Regions from separate parts of the Colwellia sp. MT41 genome, predicted to be linked through region 2. Evidence: predicted binding sites of a transcription regulator. Region 2 holds the regulator's gene; the other holds the start of a gene.

Region 1 (16,101 bases), 1.4 Mb from region 2:
ATAACTTGTACTTGCTCAGTAGAAAACCCTGTAGTACCGATAACTAAAGACTTTTTGTTTTCGTTACACCAAGTAAGGTTTTCTAGGCTGGTTTCGATCGACGTGAAATCAATGAAAACATCGGCAGCAGCCAGTTGCGATAATTGTGTTGAAGTTTTAATACCGATTGCGCCAATTCCCGCCAATTCGCCTAAATCAAAATCGACAAAAGATGAACTAGTACGGACGCTGCCACCAACCAATTCAATACTTGCATGCTCATGAGCTGCCTGAATTAAATTACGGCCCATACGACCACTACAACCTAAAATAGCTACTTTTACTTTCATGTTTTTCTCTATTGTTATATAAGGTAATCGCGGAAAACCGCCGATAAATATTAATTAAAGTGTGACTAGCTACTTAGTTAAACGCACTATTCACTGCGCAGCGATATTACCAAGAAAGTGGCTCCGCTAATGTTAACGAGCTGTCAAGTTCATGAGAAACAACATTCACTATTTTTAATGTCCCCTCATGATCTAACACATGATAAATAGCGGTAAAGTCGGCAAAGACTTGCCCCTGGCCATCGATAAAATCCCAATCTATGCACACTAAATATAACTGTTTACTCACTTGCATAAAAGAAGCTTGCTTGGCAATAATATTACTGGTGCAAGCGTCTTTAAGCTGAGTGAAAATAGTAGAAAATTCTTGCTGACAATCGGCTTGACTGGCGAGCAGTACTATTTTATCAGGTGTATTTAGTGTGCATGGTAAGTGATAACAACCGCTCACCCCTTCAATATCACAGTGTAAAAATGCATTTTGATAGCGTTTAAAAAGCTGCTGTAATCTGCTAGAAATCTGCATAAAACCCTCACCTTTGCTGGTTGAAATGAACCAAATTGTGTTGCTGCAACTTGTTTTAGCTTAAAAAAAAGCCCTCAATTGAGGGCTTTCATTATAATACGATATTTACTTGATGCTTAATAATTCAACTTCAAATACTAACGTAGCATAAGCAGGAATACTACCTTGTGAACCGCGTTCACCGTAAGCTAAATCATAAGGAATAGTTAATTTCCACTTGCTACCTTCAGTCATTAACTGTAATGCTTCAGTCCAACCAGCAATAACGCCTTTTACAGGGAACTCAGCCGGTTGGCCACGGTCAACTGAACTATCAAAGACATCACCGTTAGTAAATGTACCGTGATAATGCACAGATACAGTGCTATCTGCTGATGGCTTTTCGCCTTCACCTGTTACTAATACTTCGTATTGTAAACCAGACTCAGTAACCGTCACTTCATCACGTTTAGCATTTTCGGCTAAGAATTTTTCGCCTTCAGCTGAAGCTTCTTTAGCAACTGCTTGTTCTTGCTCTTCTATTTTTTTAGAAACCACAGAAAAAGCTTCGTTTAGGTCTTCATCTGAAACTTGGCTAGTAGCATCAGCTAATGCATCAGAGATACCCGCTTGTACCGCAGTGATATCAAAATCTTTAAAAGGGTTGTTGCGAAGTTGGTCACCTAATTGACGACCTACGCCATAGCTAACACGTTGTTCAGTAGTATCAAAATTCATCGGTATATAAACTCCAGACTATCAGTAGTCTTTAAAATGATTAATTTGTTTTAAACGCTTAATTAAAACTTATGATTAAAGTAAGCAAAATTAATCGAAGGTTTAAAAATTAGCGCGATTCTAGCATAAAAGCTCTAATGCGAACAACTTGAAATTAGCGCGTAACAAGAGTAACGCCCTCTATTTTTGAGCTCTAGATATGAAGCTAATCATCGGAGTTGAAAATAAAAAGCTAGTAACTTGATGTTACTAGCTTTTCAAATTACATGGGTTCTTAAAAAAGGGGTAACTTATTTATGATGCGTTAACATTTCATCAAAGGTAATCGTTATTTGCTCTTCCACCTTAGGGGAGAGTTTACTGACCAGATAAATAGCCAATGAACAAACCACAAAACCTGGCACTATTTCATACATAAGTGCACTAAGTGTTTGGCCATTGATGGTAATAGGTGCATAAATCCAGATAAGCACGGTTACCGCACCACTGACTATGCCGGCTAATGCGCCATTTCGCGTCATACCTTTCCAATATAAACAGCCAATAACAACAGGACCAAACGCGGCACCAAAACCGGCCCAAGCATTACTGACTAAACTGAGAATACTACTATCACGGTCATAAGCTAAATAAATAGCCACTAATGCCACCAGAAAAACTGAAATTCTACCCACTAATACCAGTTGTTTTTCACTGGCATCTTGATGTAAAAAAGCTTGATAAAAGTCGCCGGTAAGCGAGCTAGAAGTCACCAGTAACTGTGAAGATATCGTACTCATTATCGCCGCTAGTATTGCTGCCAATAAAAAACCTGCAATTAACGGGCTAAAGAGTAACTGTGATAAAACAATAAAAATGGTTTCGGGATCATCTAGCTTTATCCCTGTTTTAGCCACATAAGCAATACCGGCGAAACCTGTTGCCATCGCGCCAATAATCGCAACTATCATCCAAGTCATACCAATACGACGCGCGGTTGGCATATCTTTAACACTACGAATAGCCATAAAACGCACAATAATATGCGGCTGGCCAAAATAACCTAAGCCCCAAGCCATAGCGGAAATAATACCAAGAGCACTAACGCCGCTAAAAACATTTAATAGCTCAGGGTTTATCGCGGCAATAGTGTTTTGCATTTCGGCTATGCCGCCAACTGCATTTATCGTAACAATAGGCACTAATACTAAGGCGACAAACATAATACAGCCCTGAACAAAGTCGGTTAAACTTACCGCTAAAAAACCGCCAAATAAGGTATAAGCAACCACCACACCAGCGGTAACATATAAACCGACTTCGTAATTTAAACCAAAAGAGCTTTCAAATAATTTACCGCCAGCAACAAGACCGCTAGAGGTATATAAGGTAAAAAATACCACGATGACCAGAGAGGATACTATGCGTAATAAGCGGGATTTGTCATTAAAACGATTTTCAAAAAAATCAGGCAAGGTAATGGAGTCATTCGCTATTTCGGTATAGGTTCTTAAGCGTGGCGCGACCACTACGTAATTAAGAAACGCACCGATAACTAAGCCAATAGCAATCCAAATACTACTCAGGCCACTAATATACATAGCGCCGGGTAAACCCATCAACATCCAACCACTCATATCAGAAGCGCCCGCCGACAATGCTGCAACACTTGGCGATAAACTGCGGCCACCTAACATATAACCGGCAACATCACTGGTTGATTTTTTGTAAGCGTATAACCCAATTAAGATCATGACGACAAAATAAAGTGCTAACGAAATTAAAGTACCTAGAGCCAAAGTAATTACCTGTAATATGTAAAGTTGTTAATCAGTAAGCTCGCTAACCTAGCAAAAATGACGGCATAAATAAACCTTAGTCAAGTAAGTGAATCTAGTCCTAAACTATCACGAATGTAAACTGCTAACGTTAATGACAGGTAAATAAGAAGAAAAATACCGCTAAAAACGTAAACTAATTCAAAAAACTAATGCAAAAAAAACCGCTATACCATATATTTAATAGTAATTAACCTATAGAGCCTGAGCTAGTTAACGACATTTATGAATTTTTATGCTGCAAGACAACCAATATTAGATAAAAGTAAAAAACTGTTTGCTTATGAATTGCTTTTCAGAGATAGCATAGACAATGTATTTCCTGATATAGATGGTGATGAAGCGACTAGCAAAATAATTGAAGCTACCCAATTTAATATGGGCATCAGTGAGTTTACCGGTAATAAAGCGGCCTTTATCAACTTTACGCTGGAAACCATGGAGAAAGGTTACCCTGAAATGCTTCGCCCCGACGAGGTAGTGGTTGAAATTCTTGAAACAGTGAAGCCAGGCAAAAAACTGCTGGCGCTCTGTAAAGCATTACACCAAAAAGGCTACACTATCGCGTTAGATGATTATGAGCACAAAAAGGTTTGGGCACATTTCTACCCTTATATAAAAATAATCAAAATTGATATTCAGCAAAGCAGTATTGATGACATTATAGAAGTTCTTGCTGCCATTAAAGATCACCCTCATATTAAAATGTTGGCTGAAAAAGTAGAAACCTATGAAGAATACAATGAAATGCTGCAACTCGGCTTTGATTACTTTCAAGGGTATTTCTTTGCCAAGCCTGAAATGATAAAAACTAAAAGTTTATCGCCATCACAAATAGCGATGGCCGAGTTACTTTATGAAACGTCTAAAACTGAACTTGATTTAAACAGTATCACCCGGGTGTTTGAACGCGATGTTTCGCTGTCTTATAAATTATTGCGTTATGCTAACTCCGCTATTTTCAAACGCCGCAACGAAATATCTACCATTAAACAAGCGTTAGTCATTTTAGGCTCTAGCGAATTAAAGCGATTTATTGGTTTAATGTTTGCTGTTACAGCAAATCCAGATAAACCTTCCGAATTAATTAACATGGCCATGACCAGAGCAAAATTTTGTGAATTGGTAGCCAAGGACATTCGCTCACAACTTAATGAATCAATAGCCTTTTTAATAGGGCTATTATCAATGATTGACGCTATATTAGATGAAGATATGGCTACCGTATTAGAAAAGCTACCGCTATCAGCAGAAATTAAAGAGCCGCTACTAACAAAAAAAGGCCTTATGGCGGCCATTATTAAATTAGTTGAATTTATCGAGCATGCCCAGTGGGATAAAACCACTTTGGTCATGGAGAAATTAAAGCTCGATAAAGATAAAGTGATCGAGCATTACAACCAAGCCCTTGCTTGGGCCGATGAACAAACAAAAACTACACTTGAGCATTAACTCGCTTAAAGCACTATTTACTAGCAGAAAGCAATGCACTTTACCTCGCTGATAAGGTCAACTATTGAATAGTTGACCTTTTTTATCGCCGGTCTTTTTCTAAAAACATTTAGCCATCTAAACATCCACATTGACAGGGCCGATTTTACTTTTATAATGCTGTCATCAACTTATTTTATGCAGCTCTGTTATGACCAATAAAGATAGCCCGCAAGAAAACTTATTTGCCCTACTGCCATTTGCCATTTTTTTAGGGCTTTTTCTCGGTACCGGTATTATTTTAACGCTACAAGGGGTAGATTTTGCTTTTTATCAACTGCCGGCAAGCATTGCTATTATTCCCGCCATTATAGTGTCAATGGCCCTAGGCAAAATTTTATTTAAAAGCTCTATCGATAAACAAGTGACACAATTTATCAGTGGTGCTGGTCATGCCAATATAACCACCATGTGCATTATCTATCTACTTGCCGGTGCCTTTGCCGTGGTAGCTAAATCAACAGGCAGTGTTGATGCCAGTGTGCAACTCGGTTTAGCGGTATTCCCGGATTATTTACTACTACCTGGTTTATTCCTGGTGGCCGCTTTTTTATCTACCGCCATGGGCACATCAATGGGTACCATTGCCGCTATTGCCCCTGTTGCTCTTGGTTTTATTGAATCGGCAAATTTAGATGCCGCCTTAGTTGCCGGCTGTTTAGTTTCCGGCGCCATATTTGGTGATAATTTGTCAATTATTTCGGATACCACCATTGCCTCTACGCGCAGTCAAGGCGCGCACATGAAAGATAAATTTCGGGTTAACTTTAAATTTGCCATTCCTGCGGCCTTGATCTGCTTGATAATATTTTCAGTATTAGGTGGTGAGGTGAACCATGAATTGAACAGCGAGGCGGCAGTTGCTGGTTTAATTCCTTACGTGGTCATTCTGGTATTAGCCTTGATGGGGGTAAATGTTTTTGTGGTCTTAATCTTAGGTATTGTTTTAGCCGCGGCCATAGGTATGGTCAGCAATGGTTATCAATTATCGGCTTGGCTAAAAGATATCACTGCCGGCTTCGCCAGCATGCAAGACATCTTTATATTATCTTTATTTATCGGTGGTTTGAGTGAGCTTGTACGTCAACAAGGTGGCTTATCCGCTTTAACGCGAGTGATAAAAAACCTCGCCAGAAAACTAACACCTAATAATAACAAACGGGCTGCCGCTCTTGGTATTGCTGGACTGGCCTTCGTTTGTAATTTTTTTACTGCCAACAATACAGTATCCATTATAGTCACCGGGGATACCGCTAAAAACCTTGCTACTGATGGTGGCTTATCCCCAGCTGAATCCGCCAGTTTACTTGATGTGTTCGCTTGTATTAACCAAGGTATATTACCTTATGGCGCGCAGGCGCTATTACTTGGCGCAACGTTACAGATATCACCACTGTCGGTAGCAAGTCATGCCTTTTACCCTATGGTACTGTTTTTTGTCGCCGGCTTTGCTTTTTGGCGATTAACCCGCAAAGCTAAATAGTCACACCATGCTCGCTAAGTAATGCCACCAAGGCATCCTCAGTAAGTATCGAGATACCTAAGTCTTGCGCTTTAGTTAGTTTTGAGCCGGCCTTATCACCGGCAACAACAAAGTGGGTTTTCTTCGAAACACTGCCAGACACTTTCGCGCCTAATGATTGCAACGCTGTTTTTGCCTCTGCTCTGCCCATTTGCGTTAACGTGCCCGTTAAGACAAAAACCTGCTCGTTAAGAGGTAACTGCTCAGCCGATTTCATTTCGATAGTAGGCCAATTCATCACCGCGCTTAGCCCAGCAACCACAGCTAAGTTATGCTCTTCTTTAAAAAAGTTAATGATATTTCTCGCGACAATTTCGCCGACATCACTGACATCTTGTAATGCTTCAAGGGATGCACTTTCAATGGCCGTTAAGGTATAGAAATGATTCGCCAAGTTAGCTGCCGTTGCTTCACCTACTTCCCGTATACCTAAGCCATAAATAAATTTCGCTAAGCTGGTATTTTTTGCTTTTTCAAGGCCAGCGATTAAATTAGTCGCTGACTTCTTACCCATGCGCGCCATCATACTGACCTGAATTTCGGTCAGTTTAAATAAATCAGCCGGGGTATTAATCAAATTTTCATCAACAAGCTGCTCAACAAGTTTATCGCCTAATCCGTCGACATCATGGGCTTTTCGAGAAGCAAAGTGTTTAATCGCTTCTTTTCGTTGCGCCGCACAAAAGAGCCCCGCCGTACACCTAAGTACCGCTTCACCCTCTGGTTTAGCCACCGCAGAGTCACACACGGGACACGTGGTCGGAAAGACAATATCTAGGGCATTATCCGGTCGTTTATCCACTACCACACTAACAATTTGCGGAATAACATCACCCGCTCGGCGAATAACGACGGTGTCATTTATTTTCAACCCTAAGCGAGTAATTTCATCTTGGTTATGTAGGGTCGCATTAGAAACCGTCACGCCACCGACAAAAATAGGTTTTAACCGAGCCACTGGGGTAATGGCGCCGGTACGTCCAACTTGAAACTCAACATCTTCGACACAGGTTAACTCTTCTTCAGCTGGGAATTTATAAGCAATGGCCCAGCGTGGCGCGCGAGCGACAAAACCCAAGCGTTGTTGTAAAGATATATCATCAACCTTGAATACGGTACCGTCAATTTCATAACTTAAGGCGCTACGTTTAGCCAAGATATCTTGATAAAAACCATCAGCTGCTTGTTCATTGGCCAGTAAACGTACTTCTGGACACATAGGTAAACCGAGTGTTTTAAGCTGGCACAGCCTTTGGTGGTGTGAGTCGGCAAAGAATTCATGGGTTAAGTCTTTGCTTTCGCCATTAGCAGCGGTGAAATCACCAACAAATCCTAAACTATAGGCGTAAAAGGCTAAATTACGCTTAGCGGTGATTTTGGAATCAAGTTGTCGTAGGCTGCCCGCAGCGGCATTACGGGGATTAGCAAAACCTTTGTCACCACGTTTGTTAGCCAGTTCATTTAAGGCATTAAAGCTGGCTTTAGGCATAAAAACTTCGCCACGTACTTCAACAATACTCGGAAAATCTTTACCTGCTATGCCCCTTAATTTCAGTGGAATGGATTTAATGGTACGTATGTTGGTGGTAATATTTTCACCGACACGGCCATCACCACGTGTAGCTGCCTGTACTAAAATGCCTTGCTCATACCGTAAACTTACCGCTAAGCCATCTAATTTAGGCTCAGCACAAAAAGCCAAGGACTGATCGCTATTCAACCTATCTTTGACACGCTTAACAAAAGCATGAAAATCATCTAGAGAAAAGACATTATCAAGGGAAAGCATTGGCTGTTGGTGAGTGACTTGAGTAAAGGATTTTAAGGCTTGCCCACCAACTTTTTGGCTAGGTGAATCAATGGTCTTTAGCTCAGGGTTTTCAGTTTCTAAAGCAATTAATGCGTTCATTAAGCGATCATATTCAGCATCAGGTACGCTAGGTTGATCTAATAGATAATATTCATGATTGTATTGATTAAGCTGCTGTTGCAATTGGCTAATTTTATCTTCGGCATTTGACATAAAAATAATTCACTAAGGTTGATAGTTTACATTATGGCAACTCGGTTAGATTGAATAAGAAGCTGACACAAATAGATGAAAGGTTATAAAGAAAATAAAAACGGGCCAAAGGCCCGCTAGAATAGTTAGATGACTAACCCTACTTAGGATTAGCCTACTAGGGCAATACGATTTTTACGATCAAATTCTCTTATTTTACTTAAGTAGTGTTGCTCAGTTTGTTTAGTCAGGACATTGCGTTTGTCATCGATAACCTGGCCATTAAACTCTTGCGCTAACTGCTTAGCGGCATTGAGCATTTGTGCAAAAACATAAAAAGGGTCACCGGCATTAGGTAAGGTCATAAATAAACTGACACCCCGGGTGGCGAAGCTTTCCATGGTATCTAAGTCGAAGGCCCCTGGGTTCATGATGTTAGCTAAACTAAAGGTCACTTTACCGTTACCGGCATTATCTTCGTGGCGATGAAAAATATTCATTTCACCATATTTAAGGCCTAGGGTCAGTAAACTTGGTAGTAATGCGGCACCAAACATTTGCTGATTAGCGGGCATGACCACAGATAAAATAATGACTTGTGGCTCTATTTGAGTTTTAACCTTGTTAGCTTCAATAGCACGTTCATTTAGCTGATTATCAAAATCTTTTTCAATTTGCTCACGTTTTAATGACACTTTTGGTATCACTTTATTAACTTTCTTAATGGGTGTACGTGTCGGCTTAGCTTGTGTAACCGGTTGATCATATAAAGGTTCAAAATGGATCGTTGGCTCTATCGGCTCTTGCACCACACTAGCATTGGCTGACTTACTTGCAGGTGTTAACTCATCACCTAATTCACCTTTAGAAAATTGACTGCTCTTATCTTCTATAGAGCCTTCTTGAGAATTTTCTTGAGCATCGTCTTTAAACCAGTCATCTTCAAGGCAGTTATCTAATGGTTGAACTACGCTATTCGCAACTTTTTCATCTTGGCCTTCAGTAACCTGGCCAGCAAGTTCACTTAACACATCCTTTTTTATTAATATTTGGCTTTTAGACAGGTCCTCGGGTAACTGCACACCTGTGGTCAAAACATGCTCAGCTACAGCCTCATCGTCAAGATTTAGTTGGTCATTTATTACACTAGAGGTAACTTTTATCTGCCCTACTCCATCTTGATCAAAACCTTTACCATCAAAGTCGCGGGTAATTGGCTCAACCTTATTTTTAGATGTTTGTAGTTTATAGGGATTTTTTTGTTTTCTTATTGTCCATAAGCCATGAATAAATATTGCGGTAATAACAATGGCGCTAAGTATAATTAAGACGTTTCTGAAGTTATCTTCCATTTCCAGCCTGCTTACTCTCTTGATTGCTGTTTTTTATGCGAATATTATCGCTATATATTAAAGGAAACTTTAGCAGAAATTTAGGCGGTTTGTAACAAGTTAATCGGGTAATAGTATGAAAGAATGTATTATGCCCGTTACCAATCAAGCTGCATTTTGCATGGTAAAGAGTATATACTCACACGAAGAATAACAGTCAGTTAGGATCAGTTTAACCCCCATGTCTCATTCATCTAAACAAGCACCTATTACACACAGTGGCGCCAGTTACTTTTTACAAGGCTTTAGTCTGATAAGGCAAAAAGGTGTCCGTCGTTTTGTACTTATCCCTCTAGTAATCAATACACTACTGTTTAGTATTGCTTTTTATTTTGTCTATCTAGAGTTTGCTAGCTATATGACCAGCATTATGGCTTGGTTACCTAGTTGGCTGGATTGGTTAACTGTCATACTGTGGCCTTTAGCGGTACTTACTATCCTGGTGATTTTTTCATTTGTCTTTAGTACTGTTGCCAATTGGCTGGCAGCACCCTTTAATGGCTTATTGTCCGAAAAAATGGAGGCGATTTTACGCGGACAGCAAGCGCCCAAGGGCGAGATGCTCGACATAGTTAAAGATATTCCAAGAACATTGACTCGAGAATGGCAAAAATTGAGTTATTATTTACCTCGTGCTCTTGGATTTTTCATTATGTTGTGGATTTTACCCATTTTAGGCCAAATTATATGGTTCTTATTTATTGCCTGGATGATGGCAATACAATATAAAGATTACCCCTTTGATAATCACAAAGTGCCTTTTGCCAAAATGAAGGAAATATTAAAACAAAACCAAGGACTGAGTTATAGCTTTGGTATCACAGTTGCGGTATTTTCAATGATCCCCATAGTAAACCTTATCGTTATGCCTGTGGCCATTTGTGGCGCTACCGCTTTATGGGTGGATTACTACCAAGACAAGGTGTAAACCCTATAACAATCAAAGCCATTGCGCTTGGTACTGCGCTTTATGGCTTTTTTTATGCTATTTTTTTATGCTGATATCGCGTTAGTGCTAAAAATCGTATATATTTAAATGATATAAAAACAAATATGAACGGAAGTGACTTAAATGAAAGTAAAACAAGCTGTTAAGCATTTTACCTTACTCACTATGACGCTAGTTGCTGTTAGTGCATGCTCTTCAACACCAGATATTGAAGAGCAACCTACGCAAGCCGCAGTTGTGGTCGAGCCTATTATTGAAGAGTTTTTCATTGAAGAGCAAGAAGACGTTATCAGTGCGGTGATTAATAACGGGGTTATTGCTATCCCAGTGTTAGCAGATGCGCAAATTTTTGCTGAGTTTAGTGACGCCCTACCGGCCGTAATGAACTATTTCACCAATGCCAGCGAAGCACAAGTTATCGAATTTTATCAACAAGCCTTCGGCGCTTCATATTCACAAGAGCGTAAACGCGACCGATTGACGCTGAAATATCAAGAGGGGGAAGAAACCATGCGTGTGGTTATTTCACAACAAAATAAAAAGCGCCAAGTCGATGTGATTATTGAAAGTAAGATGTAATATCACTGCTAGCTAACGTGACTAAATAATAATGACGCAACTAAAATAAAAAAAGGGCTCAATGTTTTCACATTGAGCCCTTTTTTATCGCGTATTTTTCATCTAGCTTTTATTGAGCAAGATTTCCCTCAACTATTTCAATACACTATCAACACTGCCTTGTGCTAAGCCGTGGTAGCCTGGGCGCGCTTGTTGATAAACTTCAATAGCCCATGCCTTATTTTCTGCTTGCTTCGCTAGTTCTTTATACAAAGGCACAATCAGTTTACGACGACCTATACCCTTCAGGTATTTAGCCATTTCGGGGTAAACCTCCTTATATCCAACGCGAATTGATAATAAGTACCAAGCATGAGCAATTTCAGCATTTTTACTTGTGGTTAAGTTAAAGGCTTTATCTAAGCTGACCATGCGATCTTGATTAACATCAAGGGGTAAGTTATTGATAAAGTGCAACCATTCATGCAAAGTCCATTGAGCGGTAGGTAATTCTGCCAAAGTTAACTCATCAGCAATGAGTTGTGTAATTTGCTTATCAATAACGGTAAAAGCGTCAGATATAGGCTGTGGCGCATAACTTGGCAATCCTGCCTTGAAAATCCACTCATTGATTTCGCTATCGCTAACAATATTAGGGTACTTATCGGTTAAGTTAGCTTTTAAGTATTTAATAAAGTTTTTGGTACCTATGCTTTGGAAAGCATGGCTCTCAAAATACTCGAGGACAAAGGCATCAAAACGTTCACGACCAAACTGCTGTTCTAGGTACATTAAGAATAACTGACCTTTAACATAAGGCACACCCGAGAAGGCATCATCCGGATCACGGCCTTTTAAATCGATATAAAGCTTAGTATCACCTGGGGCAAGTTCTAATAATTCAGCATTTAAATCTTGCACACCAAGCGCTTGTTCCATTACCGCACGCTCAGTACCAAAGACGGCTTCCATAATGCGATTTTCAACATAACTGGTAAAACCTTCGTTTAACCAAAGATCACGCCAGCTTTCGTTAGTAACCAAGTTACCTGACCAAGAATGAGCAAGTTCATGAGCAATTAAGTTAACTAAGCTTTTATCACCGGCAACCACGGTTGGTGTGATAAACGAAAGACGTGGATTTTCCATACCACCAAAAGGAAAGCTTGGTGGTAACATCAACAAGTCGTAACGACCCCAACGATATTTACCATACATTTCTTCGGCTTTATCAATCATCGCTTGAGTATCATCAAATTCTGCAACGGCCGCATCTAAAATATAAGACTCGGCATAAATACCTGTTTGATGGCTCATTGCTTTAAACTGCAGATCACCGACAGCAAGGGCAATTAAATAAGGAGGAATTGCTTGTGGCATTGAGAAAAAATAGTCGCCATCTCGCTCAGTACCTGGTTCATTATTAGCACTCATTACCGCTAATAAATCTTTATCGGTAGTAATACGTGCAGTGTAAGTTACTCGAACACTCGGGGTATCTTGAATAGGAATCCAAGAGCGGGCATGAATGGCTTGGTTTTGACTAAATAAAAATGGTTTTTCTTTACCCGCCGTTTGCTCAGCCGATAACCATTGTAAGCCTGAAGCTTTTTCAGTTGAGTGATAGTAGATACGCACTTTTTCAGCGTTAAACTGGGTATCTATGGTTAGTTTGCTACCTAAAACGTCATCACGCTTGGCAAGTTTATAATTAACCTTTAGCCACTGACCTTGGCTATTTTTTGCCATAATGCGGTGGATAACAAGATCACGGGTATCCAAAATCAATGGCGTTTTGTTATCGGTCATCCAATCGAGTGAAAGTTCCGCAAAACCCGACAAAGATTTTTTATCAAAATCGACATTTAGATCAAGATATACATGAGTCGCTTTAACTTGGTCATAATTAGCGTAAGTATAGGTATCCGTTAGTTTAGACACTTTAGCGTGTTGAGGTTCTACTCCTTCATGCGCCCACGTAATTGGCGCAACTGACACTGATAAAGTGCCGAGTAACAAGCAAAGTTTTGAAAAATGTTTCATGACATTTAACCCTTTAAAATAAAAAATTGTACTTTTACCATTTTACATAAAAAACATGCACACTAAGCATGACAGGGTCGACATTAGAATAAACAAAGCCTTGCCTATTCGCCGTTAAACTCTCGCTAAGTGAGCTATTTTTATACTCATTGGTATTAAATAGAGCACAAACAAAAACAGGCCTGTAGATTACTGTGAATCTACAGGCCTGTTCAATACTTTACTTTAGATTTTATTAACTTTCTATGCCGTTAGTAGCAAGTATTATTTACAGCAGTTAAATAAAACAGGGTAAATAAGTTAAGGCTTTTGCATTTGAATAACCACTCGGCGGTTTTTTCCTCGACCTAGTGTGGTGTCATTAGAAGCAATATGACGTTTTTCTCCGTAACCTTTCGCGGCAATTCGACTAATATCAATACCATTTTGCACAAAATAATCTCTTATTTTTTCGGCGCGGCGTTCCGATAACTTTAAGTTTGACCAACGGCCACCATAGCTATCAGAATAAGCTCCAATCAATACCAGTTCTAAGTCGGGATCTAGGCTCAAATACTCACGAATCATATCGATACGCCTTTGTGATGCCTTAGTAAATTTATCACTACTCGATTGATAGTTCAGTACGGTATAAGCGATATCTTCAAAGCTGTAGTTAAGCAGATTACCTACACAGCCAACAAAATCTTTATAAGCTTTTTTAAAGCGCGCTGTTGATAGCCCAACCGATATTTTATCTTGTTCGCTATACCAGTCGTTATAATAAAAGGTCGGACTCATGCCTTGCTCTAGTTCACTTAACATTGTCCAAGCAACCTTTTTTGGTAGGGTTGGCTTAAATTGCTTATGTAATTTCATCGTCGCTAACGTGCGAGAGCCCACACCGGGTTGCCAGTTAGGTGCAACACTGCGAACTTCTGCTAAGGAGTAGTTATCGGGTAACAGCATCATATCTAGCTCAAACTCCATATTAAGCTTGCGGCTGGCTTTGGCTGAGAAGCGCGCTTCACCATAACGAGGGATTTGATGTGACAAGGTGCACTTCAGGCGTGAATCAGCAGAGAGCTGCCATTGTGAAGTATGGATATCAGCGCTATATTGACGGATGCCGGCATGTGTTCCACTGACAAGCAAACTAGCGGTTAAGCTAGCGAGGACAAGAAAAGAAGAACTCATTGCTGCGATGATTGGTTTCATAATTATGCACAATATTGAAAGCGGTAACGGGCCTATACACTTTAGCCTATATTAGATATATAAAGGTATCGTCATAAACCTAGATAACTTTAGCATTATATCAATGAAATAGCGCTTTTCATGGTAAAAACAGTCTAACTTGCCGAGAAATCACTTTCATTGTCGTTTTTAAATTAACTTTCTGCGATAATCCCCGGCATTACTTTTCCCTTTTCATTACATAGTGACCATGTCCGAATCAAGCTCAATAGATAGCCAACAAAAAACATCAACCAATACTGACAACGTTAAAAGCCAATTTGCTCAAAGATTTCGGGGCTATTTCCCTGTTGTTATCGATGTAGAAACTGCGGGGTTTAATGCCAAAACTGATGCCCTACTTGAACTTGCGGCTTCAATGTTACATCTAGATGAAAGCACAGGTGATTTTTCTATCGATGAAACCATACAATTTAACATTGAGCCTTTTGAAGGGGCTAATCTAGAACCAAAAGCACTGGAGTTTACCGGTATAGACCCTACGAACCCGTTGCGTGGCGCGGTGACGGAAGAAGAAGCACTGAAAACCCTGTTCAAATTGGTGCGTAAAAAAATGAAAGCGGCTGGCTGTCAACGAGCCATTATTGTTGCCCATAATGCCGCCTTTGATTTAGGCTTTTTAAATGCTGCCACCGAGCGCTGTAAAATTAAGCGCAGCCCTTTTCATAGTTTTGTCAGCTTTGATACTACCACGCTTGCTGGTCTTGCCTTAGGCCAGACTGTTTTAGCAAAAGCATGTATCGCAGCCAATATAGATTTTAATAATAATGAAGCGCATAGCGCATTATATGATACCGAAAAAACGGCCGAGTTATTTTGTCATATTGTTAATAGATGGCGTGCGTTAGGAGGTTGGCCGTTAACCGAGACAGAGAATGAGACAGAAAACGAGTCTAAGTCTGAGTCTGAGTCTGAAGCACAGTAAAATAGCCGAGCTTAATCAACATACCTTGGTCACATGTTAATAGATGGCGTGCGTTAGGAGGTTGGCCGTTAACAGAGACAGAGACAGAGAATGAGTCTAAAGCACAGTAAAAACAGCCGAGCTTAATCAACATACCTTGGTCACCTTGTTAATAGCTGGCGTGCGTTAGGGGTGGCCGTTAACCATTAACCGCGGCGGAAATTAAAAATCAAGTTCCGCAATAGTTGGCTTTATTGAATTTTAAAGATAAAAAAACCGCTTACGCGGTTTTTTACTTTACTATGTCGTTAATTAACTTAAACAAGTAACTTAACGATTAAGCAATAATTATAACTTATCTGCATTCTCAGTAAGGTAAGCAGCTACGCCTTCAGTAGACGCTGTCATACCTTTATCACCTTTTTTCCAACCTGCAGGACAAACTTCGCCATGGTCTTGGTGGAATTGTAAGGCATCAACCATACGTAACATTTCATCAACATCACGGCCAAGAGGTAAATCATTCACTACTTGATGACGTACATTGCCTTCTTCATCGATTAAGAATGAACCACGGAAGGCAACACCCGCTTCAGGATGTTCAACACCGTATGCT
Region 2 (16,101 bases):
AACCTTTATTACACTCACCAGCAACAAATTCAAAGTGAGGGGTACCACCACGGATAACTGCGCCAATAGCAATAATGGCATCAAACGTATCTTTTGCTGCCAATTTTTTAGCCGCTAGCGGTAACTCATATGCCCCCGGTACACGAACTACTGTGATATCGTTATCATTAACATTACCATGGCGTTTTAGCGCGTCAATTGCGCCGTCTAACAAACTATCAACAATAAAGTGATTAAAACGTGATACTACAATAGCAAATTTTTTGCCTTTTGCTTCAAACGAACCTTCAATGATATTCATTTAATTATTCCAATATAGTGTATCTAAAAAAATTGCCGCAATTCTAACAAATTGTTATCGGCATAGGTACTCGTTTATTCTATTTATTAATAAAAGACTATGAGCTAGTAGCTCTCATAAAAATCATCAAGTAAGGCATCTATTTCGTCTTCTTCTGCTTCATTAATGATGATAGGAGGATTACCGTCGTAAAGTTTATAATTCATATTTTGGAAATATGCATTTTTAATAAATTCATAGGGATCTTCGGACTCGGTAACTAACTGCTCTTGATCTCGGACGGCTGCTCTCTTTTCTAAACCTAATATGCCTAAGCGGGCAATATTAGGCCAAAAATTAATAACAACCAGGGGCCAATAAAGACCATCGACGTAATCCCCCACTTCTTCACGAACAGAACTAGGCCCCAAACCTGGGATAACAATATAGGGTCCATCGCCAATTCCGTAAATACCTAATACTTCACCAAACTCTTCTTGCTCTCCAGACCAGTCATAATCACTGGCAGGATCATAAAAGCCAAATAAACCAATCGTTGAATTAAGAACAAATCTACCGGTGTTTTTAGCCGCAGCAGTAAACTTTAACTGCAAGACATTATTAATAATACTTGAAGGTTCGTTTAAATTTAACGCCATATTGTATAAGCCAGTCCGTAAAAATGGCGGTGTGTACGTTGTGTAAACTTCTGATGAGGGTTTTGCAATATACTTATCGACATAATCCCAAGTAAAAGTCCAAAAGGGTCTGTTAATCGCTTCAAAGGGATCTCTAGAGTCACTTAAGCTAGCGTCATCATAAAAATTGTCTTGCTCTTGCTGTTTTGGTGTCGACGTACAACCAGCAAGAGTAATAATAATAACAAGTATCAAGAGTCGAAAATATGGGGTTATAGCTGAGCTCACAGGGCTAAGTTCCTTGCCGTTACATGATATGTATGAGAAAACGACGGCAGTTTAACATGAAATCAATTGTTGGGTGAATAACGTTTCAGCGCAGTTTTACAATATTTACTTTCATTAAGTAAACGTTGCTGGCAATTATTTACTGAGAGCGAGCACGTTGTTGGTAGACTGAAAGCAACATTTCAACTTCTGCTCGAGGTAATTCACATTCACTGATAATTTCCTCTATATTGGCACCCTTTGCTGCTAATTTAAAAGCACGATTATAAAATTTATTCTGCCCTTGGCTCTCTTGCCATTGGCTTAATAGCTGCTGTTGCTCAATAGCTTGCTGCTGTAGTTTTTTAATACTATGCTCTAATTGTTTCGAGACTTGACTATTTTCGATAGCAAACTGCTCACTATTGCTCGCCATGAGCTCAAACTCTTGCTGTAACTTGTTATTTAAGCTTTGTAATTCGTCAACGAATAAAACAGCGCTTTGCATTTTTATTTCTAGCATAGATAATTTACCTTTAAGCTTAGTTAAATAGATAAAAAACACCGTACTAGAAAGCACTACAAGGAATAGCGCTAACACAGCAATTATCGGGACCGCTAACAATGACATTGGTGATTTTTGCCTTAAATAAATTTAAACGTATAAGTGAATAAGTGAAAACTTTGTATATACCGGCTTAAACTTAGGTCAACAATATCTAGCGCTGAAAATAATAGCATTAAAATTGCTTGAGTTCATCCCACTCATCGTCTGAAAGTAGTTTATCTAAATCTACTAAAATAAGTAATTCACCATCACGGTTTGATACCCCTTGGATGAACTGAGCACTTTCTTCATTACCAACGTTGGGTGCATCATCTATTTCTGAAGACTTTAAATAGACAACTTCAGCAACACTATCAACTAAGATCCCTATCACTTGTTTTTCCGATTCGATAACCACCACACGGGTATTATCGGTAATATCACAAGGCTCTAAACCAAATCGACAGCGGGTATCAATAACAGTAACAACATTACCGCGCAAATTTATGATACCAAGTACATAAAGAGGGGCACCAGGTACCGGAGCAATTTCACTATAACGTAAAACCTCTTGCACCTGCATAACATTAATACCGTAAGTTTCATTTTGTAACTTAAAGGTTACCCATTGCAGCACTTCATCACTAGCGTCAACTTTACCACTTTTACTTCTTCTCTCATCTGACATATTACTTGCCCCTCAAATTACTTACTTTTAGACTGTCTACAATATAAACAGCTATAATTTTACTATTCTTGATAAATATCGATACCTTTATCAAGCAATTGAATCAAAGCACTTACATCGAGTAAGGCACACATTTTTTCTTTGACTAAGCCCGCCAACCACGGCCTTTTATTATTAGATTCTACCCATTTCACTTCATCTTGACGTAACACAACTGTATCGATTAGGTTTTCCGCCATCAAGCCCCAAGGGCTATCATTTAGCATGATAATATATTGATAATTCAGCGAATTCATTAACTTTTCGTCACATTTTTCCGGCATAACCCATAAAGCAGTATCGACAACATTAATTTTTTCATCCCGATAAAGCATAACGCCTTTAAACCAACTGGGCTTACCCATTAAACTACTGGTTTTATCAACTTTATGAATGCCACCTAACTCAATCAGAGGAACAGCAAGGGTTAATCCCGCGACATCAAAAAACATGGCTTGAAAATCCCCTTGACGGTAGCTTTTCTGCTTATTAACCATAACTTCAGCACGGCTTTTATCGGTAGAAATGGGGACTAAATCAACCTTTGCCACCTCAACCGTTTTTTCTTTAGGCTCACTAACTGTTTTAAGCAATTTTTCTAATGATTTATGGTCGGCATCCTCTTTATGCGCCAAAGGTTTTCTAGCCGGCGCTTTAATGCGCTGGTGTGATAACTCTTCAGCAACGTCAGATTCTGTAAGTAGTTCTGACAGGTAGGTTTTCATTAGATTATGACTCGCGGGTAACGATTTACTCATTTAGCATTCAACCTCATTATTCTTCAGGCCTTGCTTGACTAAATAATTCAGAAGGCTTTTATAGGCTAATGTTCCTCGAGAGTTTGCCGCATAATCTGAAGGTACTTTTTGAGCAAGACTAGCATTTCTCAAGTTAGTATCAACGGGCACTACACCCGGCCATATTTCATTAGTATAGACTTCTTGTAGTTTTTTAAACGCTAAAATAGAAGCTTTTGTTCGTTTGTCAAACATAGTTGGCACTATGGTGTATTTAAAAGCACTTTCTTGTTCGCCTTGCATAATCTCCATCGTTTTGACCATACGGTCTAAGCCTTTCAATGCCAAAAACTCTGTTTGCACAGGAATTATAATACGATCGGCCGCTGCTAGGGCATTTACCATAAGGACACCAAGTACGGGCGGACAATCAATTAATACATAGTCATAACTATCAGCTACTTTTTGCACCGCTTTTTTTAACACTAAGCCCATGCCACCTTTTGTGCCTAAAGAGCGATCTAACGTCGCTAAGCCCATAGTTGCGGGTAAAATATCTATATTAGGGTACTTACTAGGACATAAGGTTTGTAAAATTTGTTCTCTGGTGGAAACCTGAGTAAATAAGTTATAAACACTCAAATCTAAATCTTCTGATTCTATACCAAAATAGTAACTTAATGACGCATGAGGGTCGATATCAACTAATAATACTCGATGGCCTTGCTCAGCTAGTACCCCGGCAAGAGCTATAGTTGTAGTGGTTTTACCAACACCACCTTTTTGATTTGCAATGGTCCAGACTATCAAGAGCAATACTCACTTACATTCATTTAATATTATCAATCATATTGATGGCTAATTTACTCTATCGCATTATTAGCTTTAATTTCTTTTAAGGGCCGACGCTCTGGTAATTGTTCAACGTCATCATCACCACGAGTAGTTATACGAATACCACCGTTATCCAGACGAATCACCTTGATATTACTCGACTGCTCGCGTTGCTCATTTGAACCGTTAATTGGTGTTATTGCTTCAATGCTTTGTAAATCAATGGTTGGAGTAATGAGTAAATTCGCTTTTTCTAAACCATATTTAGAAATAGCAACAACCACTTTTCTATTTTTAGCTCGGCCTTGCACGGTTAAGTTATCTGCACTGGGGTAATATTGACCATAACCCTCAATAGCCATGCGAGCAGGGTTTAGACCTAATTTTTCTAAGACCCTTAAAATTGCTGTCGCGCGAAAAACAGATAGTTCCCAATTTGAAGAGAATATTTCATTATTTATTGCTTGGTTATCGGTATAACCTCGCACTCGAATAAAGTTACTTGCTTGACCAATAACACCATAAATTGCCGATAAAATCGACTCAGCTGAAAGTGTCGCTGATGAGGAACCACTGGGAAATAATAAAGCACTGTTTAACTCTATCTCTAACCAATCACCATCTATTTGTAATTGGGCAAAACCAGACTCAACCAGTTCATATAAAGCCGTGTGTAACTCTTCTTCTAAGGAACTTAAGTTATTTCCTACTTGCGCATCAGAGATGTTAGATAAGCTTCTTTCGTTATTAAGTACTTCCGGCCCGGCAACCTCTAGGATACCATTGCCAAATAACTTTTTATTCGTTTTACTGGTATTAACCATCAAGACACTATCACCATGGCCTCGGTTTTTACTCTTCTCTTCATACGTTTGGAAGACACGACCAAATGATTCAGTAAGACTATCAAAAGGCTTTTCGTTCACCATTGCCATTGCGTATAACACCACAAACAAGGCAAACATTAAGGTCATATAATCTGCATAAGAAACTAACCAACGATGAACATTATCATGCTCTATGGTGTGTCTTCGATTACGTAGCCGATTCATCGGTCTAACCTAAATGCCGATAGTTTATTTTCAATCGCATGAGGATTTTCTCCATTGGCAATGGATACCAAGCCCTCACAAATCATTTCACGGTACATGGTTTGTTGATGAATAATAACTCGAATTTTATTTGCTATCGGTAAATAGAGCAGGTTAGCAAAACCTACCCCGTAAATAGTGGCAATAAAAGCGGTTGCTATGCCCTGCCCTAGTAATTCTGGTTCAGCTAGATTACCCATAGCATGAATTAAGCCAAGTACAGCGCCTAATATGCCAATGGTAGGACTGTAGCCGCCCATCGCTTCAAATACATTAGCAGAACGCAAGTTATGTTCCCGATAAATATCTAAATCTAACTCTAGCACGACTCTAAAATTTTCAAGATCAACACCATCAACCAATAAGTTAAGGCCCTTTTGGGTATAACTATCTTCTATTTCCAAGGCAGTATCTTCTAAAGCAAGATATCCTGACTCTCTTGCCTTAGTTGCCCAGTCGACAATTTCACTTATACCACGGTCAATATCGTATTTAGGCGGAGAAAAAACCCATTTAAGTAATGAAATAGCATGAGTAAACTGCATCATTGACGATTGCAGCATAACAGCACCTAAGGTGCCGCCAAAAACAATAATAAAAGCGGGTAGCTCAAATAAAGCAGATATATGACCACCATCAAGAGTGAAGCCTATATAAACAGCAAAAATTGCAATAAATAGACCTGCGACACTCAGCTTATCCATGGCCGATTTCCTTAACCATAGAAGCTGCCATTGAATCTAGTGGCAACGACAACTGAGACAAGCCTGCTTTAACTACCGCTTGAGGCATACCATAAACGACACAGGATTGTTCATCTTGCGACCAAATGGTCGAGCCTTTAGCTTTTAACATCCTCGATCCCTCTTTACCATCAGAGCCCATGCCCGTAAGAATCACCCCAAGCACTTTACCGGCAAAGGTTTTAGCCGCTGAGCCAAAACTGATATCAACACTCGGCTTAAAAGTGATTTTTGGGGAGTCATCATCGAGAATTTTTATTTTTGCTGAATTTTCACTGCCACTAATAATCATTTGCCGACCACCGGGAGCTAAATAAGCACAACCAGGTTTTAGTATATCGCCATCCTCCGCTTCTTTAATTGATATTTTACACAAGGTATTTAAACGACTGGCAAAGGCAGCAGTAAATGCCGCTGGCATATGCTGAACAATAATAATGGGTAATGGGAAATCTTGCTCCAATTGCACCAATATTTTTTGCAGTGCTACTGGTCCCCCTGTAGAAGTACCAATAGCTAATAGTTTATATTCTTTACCCGAGCTACGGCTAAGCGTTTTTTTATCTTTAAGTGCCGAGGAAAATGACGGTTTAGTGGTGCTTGTCGCTTTTGTAACATTTGTTGTCAATCTTGTTTTTGCTAAGGGAGGACGGGTAATCCCAGTCTGATTCACCGATCTGGTTTTTGCAAACCCTGGTTTTCGTGCTATTTCAACAACCCTTTGACGTAGTAAACTACCCGCTTCATCGGTATTTTTTGCAATTTCACTAAACTTTTTCGGTAAAAAATCTAAAGCTCCGGCATCAAGCGCATCGAGGGTTGCTTTAGCTCCTTGATGCGTTAAAGATGAAAACATCAATATTGCCGTTGGTGACTTCGCCATAATTTGCTTCACCGCGTCAATACCGTTAAGCACTGGCATTTCTATATCCATAGTAATGACATCAGGCTTTAGCAATATAGCTTTCTCAACCGCTTCTTTGCCATTCACTGCAACATCAATAACGTTCAATTGTGGATCTTTATTAAGAATATCAGTAACTCTACGTCTAAAAAAGCTAGAGTCATCAACAACTAGTACCTTGTAGACCATTTAACCTCTCTGATAACGCTACTTAATTCACGCTGTATAGTCATAGTTGGTAATACAAAAAACATATTACCTTTGGGAATCATTACTGCGTAATTTTTTATTAATAGGTGATTTTTTTGCATAAAATTTTAGTAGATTTCCTATATCTAAAATAAGTGCAATACCCCCATCACTGGTAATCGTTGCACCAGCCATTCCTGGCGTTCCATGGAGTAACCTATCAAGTGGCTTAATCACAACTTCTTCTTGACCTATTAGGCTATCAACGACAAAGCCAACTTGTTGATTACCCAGTTGAACGATCACAACATGACCTTTATCACGGGTTTTCTCAACAAAATTACGCACTAGCCACTGATCGAGATAAAATAAGGGTATAGCTTTATCTCGAACTATAATGGTCAGTTGCCCATCAACATTGTTAGTCTTAGATAAGTCTAAGTGGAAAATCTCATTAACAGCGGAAAGTGGTAAAGCAAATGTTTGTTTACCGACCACGACCATTAATGTCGGCAGTATCGCTAAGGTTAATGGCACTTTAATTTCAAGTACCGTCCCTACACCTAGCTCAGAATCAATATTTACCGTACCGTTAAGTTGAGTGATTTTGGTTTTCACCACATCCATGCCAACACCACGGCCCGAAACCTCAGAAATTTCAGTTTTAGTAGAAAACCCAGGAGCAAAAATAAGACTAAAGGCTTCTTTATCTGACATTCTAGCAGCCGACTCGGTATCAAGCACACCACGGTCAATCGCGATACTTTTTAATTTTTCAGGATCCATACCCGCACCATCATCTTTAATGGTGAGCAATATATGATCGCCCTCTTGTGAGGCGGATAGGACAATGGTACCTTCTCTTGGTTTACCCATAGCTTCACGTATATCCGGATCTTCGATGCCATGATCTACGGAGTTTCTAACTAAATGCACTAAAGGATCAGCAAGAGCTTCCACTAAATTTTTATCTAAGTCAGTCTCTTCGCCTTCTAGAATTAGTGATATTTCTTTTTTCATACTACGAGCTAAATCGCGTACTACCCGAGGAAAACGACCAAAAACCTTTTTAATTGGCTGCATACGTGTTTTCATGACCGCACCCTGAAGGTCGGTGGTTACTGCATCTAAATTGGTAACTGCTTTATTTAACTCTTCATCATCTGAAACCAAGCCTAAGCTCATTAACCGATTCCTGACTAAAACTAATTCCCCCACCATGTTCATTATTTGGTCAAGTCGTTTCGTGTCCACTCGGACGGTTGTTTCACTTGGTGGTGCAGGTGTCGCAGCCTTTTTAGTGGCTTTCGCGGGAGATTTTTTGGCGACAGTTTTAGCGGGAGGAGCAGCTGCAGGTTCTTCTTTTTTAGTAATGTTAGCCGCTGGACTAACATTAGCATGATCTATCGAGGCAACTGTAGCTTTGGGTGCATTACCTTTACCATGGAGTTCATCCAATAGCTTTTCAAATTCCAGATCGTCAATATCACCATTGCTACTACTAATAGTACTGTTTGTTGTCTGCCCTGCATCAGCAGAAAAGGCACCTTGACCATGTAATTCATCTAATAATGATTCAAATTCATCATCGCTGATCTCATCACTTGAACTAATGGTGCTAGTAGACGGCGGTGAAGAGGGAGTAGGGGACGTAGGAACACTACCTGAACCATGTAATTCATCTAAAAGTCGCTCAAACTCATCTTCACTCATTTCATCATTTGAGCTTGACTCAGACTCAATAACATTGGGGCTATCTGCGGGCGTGTTTACGCTTTCCGGGTGACTCAACTTCTCGAGTTCAGCTAATAAAGTCGCATCTGCTGGAGCAAGGGGCTCTCGACTTTGTACCTGGACAAACATGTCATTAACCGTGTCTAATGCGGATAATATGGTATCCATTAGTTCAGCATTAACCGTGAGTTTCCCAGTACGTAACAGATCAAATATATTTTCTGCACCGTGACAGACATCAACAAGTGCTCCTAGATTTAAAAAACCGGCACCACCTTTGACGGTATGAAAGCCACGGAATATCGAATTCAATAACTCAGTATTATCTACGTCATTTTCGAGCTCAACCAGCTCTTCTGAAAGTGACTCTAAGATTTCACCCGCTTCTACTAAAAAGTCCTGTAAAATTTCTTCATCTGCTTCAAAAGACATGCAGTAACTCCCATTAAAATCCTAAACTTGACAAAAGATCGTCGACATCATCTTGATCTGCTACTACATCATCTCTATTTTCTTTATTTATAATCGGCCCTTCAACAAGATTTTTACCTACTTTAGGCAGCACTTTCTCCTGCACTGGTTCAGCAGATATTCCAAAAGCCGTTAACATGGTTATTAAACTTTCTTCCACTTCTATTACTAGATCTATAACTTTACGAATGACTTGCCCCGTTAAATCTTGAAAATCTTGTGCCATTAACACGTCAGTCATTAAACTATGTATATGTTGGGTTTCTTTACCGGTATTTTTTAATAAGGTATCGATATCAAGGCACAATGATTTAAACTCGGTTAAGTCTAACTCATTGTTCATCAACTTAGTCCATGACGGATTTACGGCGGCTACTTGTTCAGCCATAGTATTGACAACAGGAAAAATAGCCTCAACTGCATCCATGGTTTTATTAGCGGCTTCTTCTGTTCTAGTAATAACAAAATTCAACCGTTCTTTGGCATCGGGGATATCTGAGGTAGCGAGATCAGACAACCTAGAGTCTAGTTGGAAATTTGTTAACGAATCATGAAGCTGGCGTGTTAATTTACCAATTTCAGCAAAAAGTTCTGAATTGATTGGGTTTTGAATCTCAGCAATAATAGCATTCGCTTCATCTTGCTGACCTAATTCTAAAAACTCAACCACAGATTTTGCTTGCTCTAATGAGATCCGCCCCGTCATAGCTATAGTCATGCAAAGTCCTTAATACAATATTTATCAAAACCTTACTTTAGCTAAGCACTAATGTGCTAACTAAAGTTCGCACATTAAGCTAAGCGCTCAAAAATCTTCTCTATCTTAGTTTTTAATGTTGCGGCGGTAAAAGGTTTAACAATATAGCCATTAACACCTGCTTGAGCTGCCATCACGATTTGTTCTTTTTTAGCTTCTGCGGTAATAAGTAATACTGGGATATGTGATAGGCTTGCATCAGCACGGATTGCTTTCAGCAAATCTATACCTTGCATGCCTGGCATGTTCCAGTCTGTTACCACAAAATCAAAATCACCACCTTGAAGCATAGGTAAAGCTGTACTGCCATCATCCGCCTCTTGAATGTTGGTAAACCCTAAATCTCGCAACAAATTTTTCACTATACGTCTCATGGTTGAAAAGTCATCAACAACAAGCACTTTCATATTTTTATCCAAGGCACCCTCCGGCAAAACATTCAAATTAATTTTTTTTTATATCTATTCTTTTTTTACCTAACAAGGTAGTTATTTTATAGCAAGCGCTCAGCTGACAAGTTTAGCTAACTTTGCCAAGAATGCATGCGTGCTTTTAGACGATGCATCGCTTGACTATGTATTTGGCTTACCCTAGATTCACTTACATCAAGAACTTGACCTATTTCTCGTAAGTTTAATTCTTCATCGTAATATAGAGACAGTACTAAAGCTTCTCTCTCTGGTAAAGAGCTAATGCATTGAGCTAGGCCTTTTTTAAAAGCACTGTGTTCAATACTATGATATGGATCATCACCACGGCAACTATCAGCTAATTTTATCGCATCTTCATTAACGCCTAAATCGTCAATGCCGAGTATTTTTCCTGTACTGACTTCACTTAATATATGATGGTAGTCATTTAGTGAAATATCAAGTTTTTCAGCCACTTCAATATCAGAAACATCTCGACCACGCTGCGCTTCGAGTTGTTTAATGGCTTCACTTATCATTCTGCTATTTTTGTGAACAGATCTTGGCGTCCAATCGCCTCGACGTATTTCATCAAGCATAGCGCCACGAATTCTAATGCCAGCAAATGTTTCAAAACTAGCACCTTTGCTATTATCAAAATTTTTGGCTGCTTCAAATAAACCAATCATACCCGATTGAATTAAGTCATCGACTAACACACTTGCTGGCAACCTTGCCAGTAAATGATAAGCAATGCGCTTGACCAAAACAGTATGTTGTTCAAGCAAAGCTGTTTTATCAATTAGACTATTGTAGCTATTTGCTTTTACCACGTATTATCGCTCTCATTGAAGACATACTTAATTACTCAGTTATTTAGTTCCCTAGTAACTGCTCAATAAAGAATTCTAGGTGCCCTGAAGCTTGTTTAGGAACTGGCCATTGGCTAACTTTAGTGGCTAAATCAATATAAGCTAACGCTGCTGGAGATTGAGGATAAGCTTCCACAATCAGTTGTTGCTTACGTACTGATCTGCGAACATTTTCATCGAAGGGTATTACCGCGACTAGCTCTATAGCCACATCGAGAAACCTATCGGTTACTTTTGTTAATTTTGCAAAAAGTTGTTGTCCTTCTCTAGGACTACGAACCATATTAGCAACAACTTTAAATTTAAAGACACCGTGATCACGGCTGAGTAATTTCATTAAGGCATAGCAATCAGTAATAGAGGTGGGTTCATCACAAACAACTAACATCACATCCTGTGCAGCTCTGGTAAAGCTTAACACCATATCGGAAATACCAGCCGCGGTATCAATTATCAACACATCGAACTGCGTTTTCATTTCACTAAAGGCTCTAATGAGACCGGCATGCTCTGATGGCGTTAAATCCACCATAGACTGTGAACCGGATGTTGCGGGAATAATCTTAATCCCTGCAGGACCTTCAATAATAATATCATCAAGCTCACATTCACCTGATAATACATGAGATAAGTTACGTTTTACTCTTAACCCTAACATCACATCTACATTAGCCAGGCCTAAATCGGCATCAAGCACTAAAACTCGTTTACCCTGTTGCCCTAGAGCAACGGCTGTATTAAGGGCGGTGTTCGTTTTACCAACGCCACCTTTTCCGCCTGAAACTGCCACTACTTTAACTTGCTGTAGATTTTGCATCTTTCTTAAGCCGCTCGCTTGATCTATCATTTAATTATTACTTCTAATCATATCTATTTAGCTACTAGCTAGAACCTTATACTATTGCGGCGGGAGCAACTGGCATTGGCCGCATTACACTTACATTGTTATTTACTGACTTACTTGCCATCTTATCTGCCAGATTAACGAGTTTCTCAGCATTTGCAACTTTAATATCTTCTGGAACTCTTTGCCCATCAGTAAGATACCCTATTGGTAAGCCATTTTGAATCGAAGTTGTAATTATTTCACCAATACTGATACTTTCATCGAGTTTAGTATAAATACAACCCGATAATGGTATCTTTTTAAAGCGATCTACGTTTTCTTGCATTACGCCTTGTTGCGTATTAGCCGCTAAAACTAAATAATTTCTAATTCTAACCCTAGCGTTCGCCACTAAGGCGGTTAATTGTTCTGCTAAACGAATGTCACGTTGTCCCATGCCAGCAGTATCAATTAAAATTAATTTCTTCTTAGAGTATTGCTGTAACAGAGTATCTAACGCTTGGCTATCTTTAGCAAGGCTCACCTGACAGCCAATAATCTTGCCATAAGTTGCTAATTGCTCAAAACCAGCAATACGGAAAGTATCGGTGGAAATAAGAGCAACTTGATCGCTGCCATGTACTTGCGAGAAACCTGCGGCAAGTTTTGCTATGGTGGTAGTTTTACCTACCCCGGTTGGGCCAACCAGCGCAACAACACCGCCACGAGTGATAATATCATTTTGTGTGGTATTAATTTGCTTAGCAATAAGTTGAGTTGCTTGCGCCCATGCTTCCTCTGCAGTCGACTGTTCAGGTACATAGCCGGCAATTTGATCGGCGATTTGTTCATTCAGCCCTAAAGCAAGTAAACGATTGACCAGTACTGCGCGTTGTGGATCCTTTTGCGCCATATCTTGCCACATTAAACCTGAAACTTGATGTTCTAGTAACGAACGAATTGAGGCCATCTCTTGCTGCATCTTGACAAAATCTTGTGAAGACACCTGGACATCATCATTGACATCAACCGCTAAGGGACTTGGGCTTGATATATTATTCGATACGATAGCCGTTATCTGGTCATCATCTTGAACATCTTCCGCGTTAGCGCCTTGCTCTGCTATCGCTGGCGGCAAGCTATCAGTATTGGGTTGATTGAGACGGTCAGTAAAACTCTTTAGTTGCTGCTTTATAGTCGTTTTATCAAGGCTGTTGGACTCTTGCTGCTGAGCTGTTTGATGACTTGACTGGTACTGAGTCGGATGTTGCACTTGACGATTAAGTAATGCCGATAAGCTATCAGCGGGTACATCTTCCGCGCTATTATCACTTACCACTGAGGATGAAGAGGTAGATGTAGAGGAAGATGAAGATGAAGTATTATTGTGCCGCTGTGTTTGTTGACCAAGGCTAACCACATCATTACTTACTTCTCTTGGGCTCAATGAGTTCTGCTGTGCTTCAGTTTCTACAGCCCTTTTTTCAGGAAATTTTGCTGGAGGCACGGCTTGGTTATAATCAACAGCAGCCATTAATTCCACACCTTCTGGAATTTTTTTATTAGACATAATTACTGCATCAACGCCAAGTTCTTCTTTGATCTGTGTTAATGCAGTACGCATATCTTTGGCAACAAAACGTCTAATCTTCATAGCTAACCTCTACCTTTGCTCTTAGTTAAAACGTTGCTCGGCATACGTTTAACTTATTGTTATTGCCCAATAGCACTAACAATTTTAATTTGTTTGTCATCAGGGATTTCTTGATAAGAAATCACGCGTAAACTTGGTATGGTATATTTAACAAACTTAGCCAAAACCTGACGCAAAATTCCCGACGTTAATAAAATTGGCGTATCTCCAGCCATTTCTTGCTGGTTTGCACCTTCAGTTAATGATTTTTGTAAGCGCTCCGCTAAACCAGGTTCAATTCCGGCACCATCATCTCCTGCCATTTGCATAGACTGATGCAACATCTGTTCCAATTCTGGAGCCAAAGTTATGACGGGTACTTCTTTTGCGGCACCAACCAGGTCTTGGATAATAAATTTTCTTAAACTTATTCTTACCGCTGCGGTGAGAACTTCAGCATCTTGGCTCTTCGGTCCATATTCAACCAGGGTTTGCACTATAGAGCGCATATCACGTACCGCAACACCTTCGTTCATTAGGCTTTGTAGTACTTTAACAACCGTACCTAAAGTCAGGGTATCAGGAATAAAGCCTTCCACTAATTTAGGGTAGCTTTTAGCAAGTAAGTCCAATAAGTTTTGCACTTCTTCATGCCCTAACAACTGAGCAGCATTATTGGTTAATATCTGACTCAAATGCGTTGCTAATACGGTGGCCGAATCAACGACGGTGTAACCTAACGTTTGTGCTTGTTCACGTTGATTTTGATTAATCCAAATAGCCTCAAGTCCAAAAGCTGGGTCTTTTGTGGCGACGCCATCAAGCTTACCAAAAACTTGTCCAGGATTAATGGCGAGCTCCTGATCATGACGAATTTCGGCACTGCCAACAACAACACCCATAAGTGATATTTGATAACTGTTTGGGTCTAAATCTAAATTATCTCGAATATGTACAGCAGGAACTAAAAAGCCAAATTCTTGCGATAACTTTTTTCGTACGCCTTTAATACGGCTCAGTAGTTCACCACCTTGCGCTTTATCCACTAGGGGGATCAAACGGTAACCAATTTCTAGACCAATAATATCAACCTGATTGACATCATCCCAATCCAATTCTTTCACCTCTTCTTCTTGTTGTTGATGCTGCACTTGTTCTTCTTCAACTATTTTTTCTTGTGCAATTTTTTTGTTTTCTTTTTTTCTCGCGCCATAAAAAGCAGTGGCAGCAATAATGGCCGAAAATAATAAAAAGACAAAATGTGGCATGCCGGGGATAACCCCCATAACAAACATCACCCCTGCGGTAATATAAAGCGATTTTTCTTGGCCTAATTGGCTGCTAACTTGTTCGCCCATATCTTGGGAGGTATTTTGACGGGTTACAACAATAGCGGTACCAACAGATAATAATAAACCTGGTATTTGCGCAGCAAGGCCATCACCAATAGTCAGTACGGTATAAATTTCAACTGCCTCGCCGAAGGCTAGATCATGTTGCACCATACCAATGATTAAGCCACCAATAATATTAATGAACAAGATAAGAATGCCGGCAATGGCATCACCTTTGACAAATTTACTGGCACCATCCATTGAGCCATAAAAATCGGCTTCATTGGTTACTTCTATACGGCGTTCTTTTGCTTCTTCCTGAGTAATAAAACCCGCATTTAAGTCGGCATCAATGGCCATTTGTTTACCTGGCATGGCATCTAAGGTAAAACGCGCGGTCACTTCGGCAATGCGACCCGCACCTTTTGTGATAACAACAAAGTTGATAATAATTAAGATTAAAAATACCACTAAGCCGACCGCATAATTGCCACCAATAACGACGGAACCAAAGGCTTCAATAACTTTACCCGCGGCATCTGGGCCTTCATGACCTTCTAATAGCACTATCCGGGTACTGGCGACATTCAATGCTAAACGTAAAATAGTTGCCACGAGTAAAACGGCCGGGAAAGAGCCAAAATCAAGGGGTTTTAAGGTGTAAACAGTAATGAGTAAAACAACCAGAGAGAGTGCTATATTAAAAGAAAACAGGATATCTAATAACCAAGCGGGCATAGGTAACATAACCATGCCTAGGGCTGCCATGACCAGAATGGGGGTACCCAGCCCAGTCAGATGACGTAACTTCGATTTATCAAATTTATTAAAATAAGCGACTAATTGCATTACTACTTCATGATGTTTTTTTGACAGTTATCATGAGGTAGCAATTCTTATACCAAAAGAGCTTATTGGCTCTATTTACTTGTCTCTGTTGACGCTAATATTTAAATTCATCGGGGATAGGCAGATCTTTAGCAACAGGAATAGGTTTTTTAGCCTTACCTTTTTTATGCTCATTGAGCTGGAAGATAAAGGCCAACACTTGGGCAACAGCGGCAAACAGCTCTTCAGGGATATCTTCACCAACTTCGGCAGTATAAT

Evidence for each region. Region 2 encodes FliA, which starts transcription of late flagellar genes. Its sites were predicted from a motif close to CTAAAGNTNNNNNNNNNNNNGCCGATA; they were not measured.
Region 1: the regulator FliA is predicted to act here: its motif matches at 14,609-14,635, upstream of CMT41_RS11830 (flagellar protein MotY).

What each region holds. Positions count from the first base shown of each region.
Region 1 covers NZ_CP013145.1:2,749,396-2,765,496, forward strand. The annotation lists gene dapB (4-hydroxy-tetrahydrodipicolinate reductase) at 1-329, opposite strand, end outside; gene CMT41_RS11780 (hypothetical protein) at 436-855, opposite strand; gene CMT41_RS11785 (FKBP-type peptidyl-prolyl cis-trans isomerase) at 961-1,572, opposite strand; gene putP (sodium/proline symporter PutP) at 1,863-3,350, opposite strand; gene CMT41_RS11795 (EAL and HDOD domain-containing protein) at 3,615-4,841, shown strand; gene CMT41_RS11800 (Na+/H+ antiporter NhaC family protein) at 5,032-6,363, shown strand; gene ligA (NAD-dependent DNA ligase LigA) at 6,356-8,425, opposite strand; gene zipA (cell division protein ZipA) at 8,575-9,756, opposite strand; gene cysZ (sulfate transporter CysZ) at 9,977-10,723, shown strand; gene CMT41_RS11820 (hypothetical protein) at 10,868-11,323, shown strand; gene CMT41_RS11825 (M1 family metallopeptidase) at 11,456-13,345, opposite strand; gene CMT41_RS11830 (flagellar protein MotY) at 13,646-14,542, opposite strand; gene rnt (ribonuclease T) at 14,772-15,506, shown strand; gene CMT41_RS11840 (peroxiredoxin) at 15,834-16,101, opposite strand, start outside.
Region 2 covers NZ_CP013145.1:1,363,677-1,379,777, reverse strand. The annotation lists gene ribH (6,7-dimethyl-8-ribityllumazine synthase) at 1-301, opposite strand, end outside; gene CMT41_RS05845 (MlaA family lipoprotein) at 406-1,206, opposite strand; gene CMT41_RS05840 (DUF2802 domain-containing protein) at 1,346-1,816, opposite strand; gene CMT41_RS05835 (chemotaxis protein CheW) at 1,926-2,420, opposite strand; gene CMT41_RS05830 (chemotaxis protein CheW) at 2,483-3,217, opposite strand; gene CMT41_RS05825 (ParA family protein) at 3,218-4,006, opposite strand; gene CMT41_RS05820 (flagellar motor protein MotB) at 4,060-5,082, opposite strand; gene CMT41_RS05815 (flagellar motor protein) at 5,079-5,825, opposite strand; gene CMT41_RS05810 (protein-glutamate methylesterase/protein-glutamine glutaminase) at 5,818-6,957, opposite strand; gene CMT41_RS05805 (chemotaxis protein CheA) at 7,024-9,123, opposite strand; gene CMT41_RS05800 (protein phosphatase CheZ) at 9,137-9,880, opposite strand; gene cheY (chemotaxis response regulator CheY) at 9,955-10,338, opposite strand; gene CMT41_RS05790 (RNA polymerase sigma factor FliA) at 10,443-11,162, opposite strand; gene CMT41_RS05785 (MinD/ParA family ATP-binding protein) at 11,206-12,048, opposite strand; gene flhF (flagellar biosynthesis protein FlhF) at 12,095-13,681, opposite strand; gene flhA (flagellar biosynthesis protein FlhA) at 13,741-15,843, opposite strand; gene flhB (flagellar biosynthesis protein FlhB) at 15,938-16,101, opposite strand, start outside.